One region of the Sessilibacter sp. MAH3 genome, then DNA from elsewhere that is predicted to be linked to it. Evidence: predicted binding sites of a transcription regulator. Region 1 holds the regulator's gene; each other region holds the start of a gene.
What was found. Region 1 encodes sigma-54, which starts transcription at its own class of promoters, with help from an activator protein. Its sites were predicted from a motif close to TGGCACANNNNTTGCNNT; they were not measured.
Positions count from the first base shown of each region.

Region 1 (3,268 bases):
AAAGAGCTCATCAGCGTCAAGAACTGGGAATCCTTTAGTAATGAATTGCGCGACATTTTCTAATGTTCGCTTTTTACTTGATCCCTCCAAGCCACATTTAACGCGGCTGGGAGTAAGAATGCTGGAGAGGTCCATAATCAACGGTGGCTGGTTGCTTTCTCTTTATGTTTGAGCAATTGCCGATCTAATTTTACGGCCATTTCATCGATGGCAATATACAGATCGTCAGATTCACTCTCGGCAAATATATCTTTGCCACTTATGTGTACGGAAGCTTCTGCTTTTTGTCTTTGTTTTTCAACCCTTAATACAACATTGATTGTAGTGATTTGCGGGTTGTGCTTGCCGAGTTTTTCAAATTTAGTTTCAACATAATTTCGAATAGAGTCGGTGACTTCGACGTGGTGCCCACTGATGCTAAGAGTCATTGTTATTCCTCATGTCAGAGTTAAGTCATTGATTACACAGGTTTTAAGCCCGTGTAATCGGGTATGAATTAGGGTCGAGATCACCGAGTCATGGTTGGTCAGACCAGTCTTTTACGTTCGTTCGAGGCTGGAATACCCAAGGATTCGCGATATTTCGCAATGGTTCTTCGGGCGACTTGAATGCCTTGATCTGCCAGTAACGCGGTAATTTTGCTGTCGCTTAAGGGTTTGCGAGCGTCTTCTGCGGCAACCAGCTTTTTGATAATGGCACGTATTGCGGTTGAAGAGCATTCGCCGCCATTGTCTGTGCTGACGTGGCTTGAGAAAAAGTATTTTAACTCAAAGATGCCTTGAGGCGTGTGCATGTATTTTTGCGTTGTTACCCGTGAAATTGTCGACTCATGCATGCCTACGTCTTCGGCAATGTCGTGAAGTACTAGAGGTTTCATGGATTCTGGGCCGAAATCTAAAAAGCCCTGTTGTTTTTCAACAATGCAGCTTGCAACCTTCAGTAGAGTCTCGTTGCGGCTTTGTAAACTTTTCAAGAACCAGCGTGCTTCTTGTAAATTATCTCGCAAGAAGGTGTTGTCTTCGCTGCTATCGGCACGCTTTACAAGACTGGCGTAATTGTTGTTGATGCGAATTTTAGGGGCTATTTCTGGGTTCAGCTCTACGATCCAGCGACCTTCTTGCTTGCTCACAAAAACATCGGGAACGATATAGCTGGTATCGCTGCTGCCGATAGTAGCGCCGGGATGAGGTGTTAATTCCTGAATTAAATCGATCGCAACTTTGAGTTCGGGCTCTTTAACGCGACATTTACGCATTAACTGTTTGTAGTCACGACTGCCAAGTAACGCTAGATGCTCTGCAACTACCGCCTTGGCGGTTTCCAGTCCGGGTGTTTCTTTGGCGTATTGATTGAGTTGTACCATCAAACATTCAGACAAATCGACGCTGCAAGAGCCGATAGGATCAAACAGTTGAAGTCGGTGTTGAACCGCAATCACTTCGTCTAGGCTTAGGTCTTCGTCTGTATCTGCGTCTGTATCTGCGTCTTCGTTTAGAGGTTCAGAAGCTTCAAGCTCACCGCTTTCTTGTTCGGCATCTTCGTCATTCTCACGCCAGTCACCGCGTAGGCCGTGAAAAATCTCCTCGATACTGCTTGAGAGCAAACCGCTGGGCTCTACCGAGTCTATGATTGCTAAAGCAATGGTTCGATCGGTTTCTGACATTGGAGTCAGATTCAATTGCCACAGTAAGTATTCTTGAAGGGTCTCGGTGTTGTCGATTTGGCTGTCGAAAAAGCTGTCGTCTCGTTCTACGGCTGATGACGAGGAAGAGTTGCTGCTGCCTTGGTAAATGTCGTCCCACTGGGTATCAACGGGTAAATCCTCGGGAATGTTTTCCTGCCATTCGCCTTCTTGGGCGTCGCCAGAATCGGATTCGGATGCGGTTGCGGTAACTTTTTCTTCGCTGAAGTTGTCGGAAATTTCGTTGGGTTGTTCGCTGTTGTCGCCGGACTCACCGCTATCAAGGTGAGAGTCATCGGATTCGCTAACTTCGAGCATGGGATTAGACTCAAGAGCTTCTTGAATCTCTTGTTGAAGATCGAGCGTTGAGAGTTGTAGCAGGCGAATGGCTTGCTGCAACTGAGGGGTCATCGTTAATTGTTGACCCATTTTTAGCTGTAATGATTGTTTCATAACTTGACACTACTTCCAAAAACGGTGTCAGAATCGGAGCTGATTCTGATCAAGCTTAGTGTCAGTGTAGACTTGAAAGGGGCGTTTTTGCAACAGCTATTAAGCAAAAAATATGCCCAACCTTGAATTCTCTTTAAATAAATGTTTTGAGGGAAAAAATAAAAGAACAGCGAGTGCTTTAGCGGAGGGGATTACTTGTTGATCACTTAACAGTAAGACCAATGTTCGCCTATTTCAACAGCAAGGTAAAGCGGTTTTTTAATGTCGCCTAAAATGTCTTTTGGGTGGTCTTGTAGGCTAAAAAAGAGTCTTTTTTTGGGTCCTTTGATAGGTGTTGAGGCTTTTGTTGTTTTATTGAGGGTCGGTTGAGGTGGCCGCTCAATTTAGAGCTTAAAGCCTTCACCCAAATAAGTGTCTCTGACTTTTTGATTGGATAAAACCGTCTCAGCGTCGCCTTCGGCAATGATAAACCCGCCGCCCACAATATAGGCTTTCTCGCAGATATCTAAGGTCTCGCGAACGTTGTGGTCGGTAATGAGTACGCCAATTCCTCGTGATTGAAGGTGTTCAATAATTTGCTTGATATCACCGACGGATTTTGGGTCCACGCCGGCAAAGGGTTCGTCAAGAAGGATAAAGCGTGGTTCTGTCGCTAGCGCGCGAGCAATTTCGACGCGACGACGTTCACCACCGGATAGGGCGATGCCTTGGCTGTCTTGTACGTGGGTGATGTGAAATTCTTCTAAAAGTTGTTGCGCTCGGTCTTTGCGATCTGTTGCAGATAAATCGGATCGAGTCTCTAAGATTGCTAAAATATTGTCTTTGACCGATAGCTTTCTAAATACCGATGCTTCTTGTGGGAGATAGCCAAGTCCGCGTCTGGCGCGGCCATGCATGGGAAGATTGGTAATGTCTTCGTTGTCGATCCAAACGCTGCCGTGATCGGCTTTAACAATTCCTGCAATCATGTAAAAACACGTGGTCTTTCCCGCACCATTTGGGCCGAGTAAGCCAACAACTTCTCCCGTTGACACAGAAAATGAAACGTCGGATACGATTTGTCTCGATCCGTAGCTTTTGGCCAAATTTTTAGCGCTCAGTCGACTCATAACTCTTAGTGCTGGTAGTGATTAA
Region 1 is NZ_BAAGIE010000008.1:72,655-75,922, reverse strand. It holds gene ptsN (PTS IIA-like nitrogen regulatory protein PtsN) at 1-135, opposite strand, end outside; gene hpf (ribosome hibernation-promoting factor, HPF/YfiA family) at 138-428, opposite strand; gene ACYQ2C_RS06840 (RNA polymerase factor sigma-54) at 527-2,134, opposite strand; gene lptB (LPS export ABC transporter ATP-binding protein) at 2,518-3,243, opposite strand.

Region 2 (3,268 bases), on a different contig from region 1:
TGCCCCCGGAATTCCAGCAATAATTTCTGAGCCAACACGCTGTTCATCAAGTGTTTGTTCACTGCGTACTGCACCTAAGTCTGGGTTGTAAATTTCATCGGCTTGTTCAATTTCGGTAAAATCAACGTCTGCGCTAATTTCTGCACGATAATTTCCGCTACCCACCAACGGATTTAAAATACCATTAACGCGGGCAATTAAATCGTTTTCAAGCTCACGGGTGTATTCCCGTTGACGAGCAGCCTCAACCAGTTCTGCCATTTCTTCACCGGTTGTTAATAAATTACCCTTTTGATCAACAACAGTTACGTCATCTAATTGTAATTCCGGAATGCTCGAAGCAACTAAATTAGCAATGGCTTTTACTTGTTCGTGTTTTAATCCTCTGCCCGGAAATAGCTCCAAAAAGACCGACGCCGTCGGTTTTCTGGCGTTGCGAACAAAGACCGATTCTTTAGGAATGGCTAAATGGACACGCGCAGCCCTAACGCTGTTAATGCTGGTGATTGTTTTCGCAAGTTCACCTTCTAGGCTGCGTTTGTAGCGAGCACCTTCCATAAATTGGCTAGTGCCCAAAGGTTGTTCTTGATCCAATAATTCAAAGCCAACCGATGCTTCACCGGGAATGCCCGCCTCGGCGAGTTTTAAACGTGCTTTGTGTACATCGTCTGCCGCAACCAACAGGGCGCTGGTGTTGGGATCGACCTTAAAGCGAATGTCGTTATATTCTAATATTTCCACCACTTCCGCAGAGTCTAAGCGATCTAAACTGCCATACAGCGGGCGAAAATCTTCTTTTTGCGTCCACAATACCACCGCAAAACCAATGGCGACGCTTGCCGCCAAGCCGACCATAAGACCAGCTTGGCGAATTAAATTTAAATTATTGAACCCTTCTAATAAATTATTAGATGCGGGCGAACTGTTCATTGACGCGCTTGTAGTTTCTGCCATTTCAAATACTCACATCACCGCTTAAATGGCCATATTCATAATTTCTTGATAAGCCTCAACAACCTTATTACGAACTTGTAAGGTTGCCTGAAAACCGATTTTAGCCTTTTCGCTTGCGATCATTACATCGGCAATGTCTACCGACTCGTCACCCATTGCATAAGCGTTTGATAAGGCTCCTGATTGATGTTGTAAACTGTTTACAGAATCAATTGCTTGGGCAAAAAGCTCATTAAATGCAGGGGCCTGTGCTTGATTAACCGAAGTGACACTGTCTTTAACGTCTAAGGCTACGTGATTAATATCTGGGACTTGCACCTGTGAGCGCATGTCTCGCATGTTAACCAGCAACTGTTGAATATCAGGTCGATTAGAAACATTCACAGTAAAAACCTTCCTCGTAAGTATCACTAAAATGATCAATTCATTGACGTGAATCTGCCAATAAACTGTCAATTCACCACTACTGACAGAAAGAGCACAATTTGGGCCATTCAAATGATCGATGTTTCTCTCTTAGAAGGGCTTATTAATTTGAAGCCATCAACAACTCGAATGGCAGAGTTAAAGAATTAAATAACGGTTAGAAATTAAAAATGTAATACCTCGAAAATGGTAATATCCGTTTTTGCCCGCCGACCAAACCAGAAATACAGTAATGGAATATGCCATGATTTCTTTATGGCAACCAATACGAATATAAATAATCAATCTACACTTAATTGAATGGCTATAGACAGCATGGACTATAGAAATCTAATAAAAAATTAATAATAAATATTCGCCTATAAAGCGGCACATAGATTGGTTTTATTACGAGTAAAATAATGATTCTTAAAAAACGATTGATGTTGTGGAGTTGTTTAATGGGCATAGTGCCCTGTTTTGTTATTGGCTTTACTGCTTTATGGATAAGTAGCCAAGCTCTTGAAGAAACGTCGTTCGCACACTTAGAAGCTGTGCGTGAAGAGAAAAAATCTTCAGTAAATCGATATTTAAACTCGATATTTTCTCAAGTTTCTTTAATGACCAAAGACCCATTTATTATAGAAGAATCGGCTCATATTATTGAGGCCTACAATCGTTTCATTAACGATTTAGATAACAAGGCCGGGAGTATTGACGAAGCTCGGCGACGTCTCGAAAAAAACTATCAAGATAATTTTTTGCCAGAATTTAAACGTCAAAACCCTTCAGAAATATTGCCAAAAGTCAGCGATTTACTTGGTAAACTTGACGATAAAGGCATTCTGCTCCAAGACGCTTATATAGCGCAAAATTCAAATCCACTCGGTCATAAAGATCTTTTAGCTAAAAGTGCTCTTTATCCTGTGTACGATCAGGTTCATGCTCGCCTTCATCCTAGTTTGAGTGAAGTACGTGCGGAATTGGAGTACTACGATATTTTTATCGTTCATCCAAAATCTGGCGACATTGTTTATACGGTCTTTAAAGAAATTGACTTTGCAACTTCGCTAAAATCAGGTCCCTATGCGCAAAGTGGTCTTGGAGACGCTTTTCGTCTAGCAATGAACAATAAACGCGATCAAAATCCTGTAATTCAAGACTTTTCTCATTATTTACCATCTTATAACGCACCGACTGGATTTGTTGCGCAACCAATATTTAATCAATCCGAAATGGTTGCAGTATTAATTGTTCAATTTCCGCTCAGTAGACTTAATGCCATTATGCAAGAACGGCCAGGTATGGGAGAGACGGGTGAAAGCTATCTGGTGGGTTCTGACAGACTCATGCGTTCGGATTCTTATTTTGATCCTAAAAGCCATTCGGTTATTGCGTCGTTCGCGAATCCAACATTAGGCTCTGTAAATACCGATGCGGTTACGCGAGCAATCAACGGCGAAACCGGATTGGATATCATCATTGACTACAACGGTAACCTGGTATTATCGGCCTACTCGCCCTTAAACGTTGCAGGCTTAAATTGGGTTATTTTATCGGAAATAGATAAATCCGAAGCTTTTGCTCATAGCTATTTACTGACTAACATTTCTGTGGCTATTTTAGCAATAGCACTTGTGGTAATTATTATTGCTTCTAATTTTTTAGCAAAATCAATTACCAAACCCTTGGGAGGCGAACCCGAAGAATTGGTAAAAATCGCAGACTTGGTTGCACGAGGTAACCTAGCCTATGCCTTTGATAAAAATGCTGCACCCAACAGTATATACAGCTCTATGGCAACCATGAGTAACCATTTAAGAGAGTTAGTGGGCAAAATATTAGATTCCGCAACCGGGCAAGCAGCCGCATCCGATCAACTCGCGCAAATTACGGTATCAACAACATC
Region 2 is NZ_BAAGIE010000022.1:43,656-46,923, forward strand. It holds gene fliF (flagellar basal-body MS-ring/collar protein FliF) at 1-930, opposite strand, end outside; gene fliE (flagellar hook-basal body complex protein FliE) at 976-1,338, opposite strand; gene ACYQ2C_RS13650 (methyl-accepting chemotaxis protein) at 1,821-3,268, shown strand, end outside.
Region 2: a site for sigma-54 is predicted at 1,430-1,447, ahead of fliE (flagellar hook-basal body complex protein FliE). Genes of this name have one in related genera too.

Region 3 (3,268 bases), on a different contig from region 1:
CGATTCGATGCGAAAAATTTTCGAGCAAATTAAACGCGTGGGTAAATGGGACAGTACCGTACTGATCCGCGGCGAGTCGGGTACCGGAAAGGAGCTAATCGCCAGTTCTATTCATTACAATTCACCTCGTAGTAACAAACCTTTTGTAAAACTCAATTGTGCTGCGTTGCCTGAAAACCTTTTAGAATCTGAATTATTTGGTCACGAAAAAGGCGCTTTTACCGGTGCCATAAAGCAACGGCAAGGTCGTTTTGAACAAGCCGACGGCGGAACTTTATTCTTAGACGAAATTGGTGAAATTTCTCCAATGTTCCAAGCGAAGTTGTTGCGGGTTTTACAAGAGAGCGAGTTAGAACGAGTTGGTGGCAACCAAACCATTAAAGTTAATGTTCGTATTGTTGCCGCAACTAACAGAAATTTAGAAAGCGATATTGAAGAAGGCAAGTTTAGGGAAGACCTTTATTATCGCCTCAACGTAATGCCTATTAATTTGCCGCCGCTTCGGGAACGGGTCGAAGATATTCCAGAATTATCGGAGTTCTTGGTGGATAAAATCGGTAAACAACAAGGTCGTCCTTTAAGAATTACCGACGGAGCAATTCGAACACTCATGTCGCACAATTGGCCGGGCAATGTTCGCGAGCTTGAAAACTGCTTAGAACGTGCGGCGGTTATGTGTGAGGATGGCAGTATTGATTTGGATGTTATTTCTATGACAACCAATGAACAGCCCAAATTTGAACCGGCAAGACCGGTGGTATCCGATGTAGATTTAAACGATCAAAATCTTGATGAGCGTGAACGCGTTACCGCTGCGCTCGAACAAGCGGGCTGGGTACAGGCCAGGGCCGCAAGACTGTTAGGAATGACACCACGACAAATTGCTTATCGTATTCAAACGTTAAAAATTAATATGCGGAAAATTTAAAGTTAAGAGCTAGCTGTTGTTGTAAAAAGTGGTTTAAAACGAAACTCGTGTTTTTTTATAGGTATCAACCTCTGATTAACTCTTGCCTGATTTAATCAGAGGACAGTAATTGATCCTGTGATTGCTATTTTCGATACAATTTTCTTGATGTGCTGTTTTTGAATTCCTTGATGCGCTGTTTTTGAAACCGGCGACAAATTCTTAGGTTGCCGAAAAATCAGGATTAATCTGAGTTTCTTTTTAGCTGCTGCAAGTCGTGTGAGTGATTCTTATTTTTATAATATTGTGATTGTTTGCTTTTTATCAAACAATTGCCTTACAAAACTCTTGTTATTTTAATCTTTTTTCTGTTGTTAATTAGACATTTTTGTTGTTTCAGTTTGTTGATGTTTGTGTCGTTAAACCGACAATTATTTAAAAAACCCTTATAAAACAAGCTTGTAAACTTTTATTTATCGCGGCACAGAGGTTGCATTTAACCAATGACTACAAACAGAGGTAGTTCGTCGGTAAATAAAATGTGCTCTAACAATTTAAAATAATGTATCTAAGTGTTTTTTGTTGAAAATATTTTTGGCTGAGAATGCAGAGATTTTATTGTTTAACTGTTTAAGCATTTGTTGCTCGGTGAATCGCAATTAATTTTGTCAAATGACAAGGTTAACACCAAAACCGACGATCCACTTCCTAAAACCAATTTTGTGATATGGCAGGTTAAGGAGTTCATTATGGATCTTAGCGTGATAAATGAAGCAGTATCTGCAAGTGAGGAGGGGGGTTGTTCTTCGGGCTCTTGCGGTAGTACAGACGATCAAATGTCTCATCTGCCCGAGGATATTCGCCAGAAAGTCTATAATCATCCTTGTTATTCAGAAGAAGCGCATCATTATTTTGCGCGCATGCACGTTGCGGTGGCTCCGGCCTGTAATATTCAATGTCACTACTGTAATCGTAAATACGATTGCGCCAACGAGTCTCGTCCCGGTGTTGTTTCAGAATTACTGTCGCCAGAAGAAGCCGTGATGAAGACAAAGGCCGTTGCGGCGAATATTCCGCAGATGACCGTGTTAGGTATTGCCGGACCTGGCGACCCATTAGCAAATCCAGAACGCACTTTTAAAACATTCCGCATGCTTACCCAAGAGACGCCAGACATTAAATTGTGTGTTTCTACCAATGGTTTAGCGTTGCCCGAGAGTGTTGAAGAGCTAGCAAAAACCAACATAGACCACGTTACTATCACTATTAATACCGTCGATCCAGAAATTGGTGCCAAAATTTATCCATGGATTTATTGGAATAATCGCCGTATTCACGGAATTAAAGGTGCAAAAATTCTGATCGAGCAACAGCAAAAAGGTCTTGAAATGCTTGCCGCTCGGGGCATTTTAGTGAAAGTAAATTCGGTGATGATTCCGGGTGTTAATGATCAGCATTTAAAAGAAGTGAGCCGTATCGTTAAATCGAAAGGTGCATTTTTACATAACGTAATGCCATTAATTGCCGAAGCCGAGCACGGTACTTTTTATGGTGTGATGGGTCAACGCGGACCAACCCCCGAAGAATTACAAGATTTGCAAGATCAATGTTCGGGTGATATGAACATGATGCGTCACTGCCGTCAATGTCGTGCCGACGCTGTGGGTCTTTTAGGCGAAGATCGCGGTGAAGAATTCACGTTAGATAAAATCGCTAAAATGGATATCGACTACGGTAAAGCCATGAAAGTACGTGCGGCTGTTCATCAAGGTATTGAAGAAGAACTCGCAGAGAAACAAGCGAAAAAAGCCCGTTTAGCCGCAGCCGCAACGCCGGTCATAAGCAGTAAAAAATATCGACCCGTGCTTATGGCAGTTGCAACCAGTGGCCAAGGTGTAATTAATCAACATTTTGGTCACGCTACCGAATTTTTAATTTATGAAGCATCTCAAGACGGTGTTCGCTTTATTAGCCACCGCAAGGTCGATCAATATTGTATTGGTGGCGACAGTTGTGGCGAAAAAGAAAGTGCATTGGCCGGAAGTATTCGGGCATTGCAAGGTTGTGAGGCCGTACTCTGCTCTAAAATTGGTTTTGAACCCTGGGGTCTTTTGGAAGAAGCCGGAATTCAACCCAATGGCGAACACGCCATGGAGCCAATTGACGACGCGGTAATGGCTGTTTATCAAGAGATGATTGAATCTGGTGCTTTGGAAGAAGTTGAAGAGGAAAGTCTCGCCACTGCCTGATTGATATAAGCACTCTCGATTATCGAGAGTGCTTTTTATATAGGAAACTCTGATTAACCTAGAGTTTCTCGCGACACAAGGAAGTGTTGCCAATTTCAAGAACGGTAAGTGA
Region 3 is NZ_BAAGIE010000009.1:116,076-119,343, forward strand. It holds gene nifA (nif-specific transcriptional activator NifA) at 1-928, shown strand, start outside; gene nifB (nitrogenase cofactor biosynthesis protein NifB) at 1,657-3,156, shown strand.
Region 3: a site for sigma-54 is predicted at 1,387-1,404, ahead of nifB (nitrogenase cofactor biosynthesis protein NifB). Genes of this name have one in related genera too.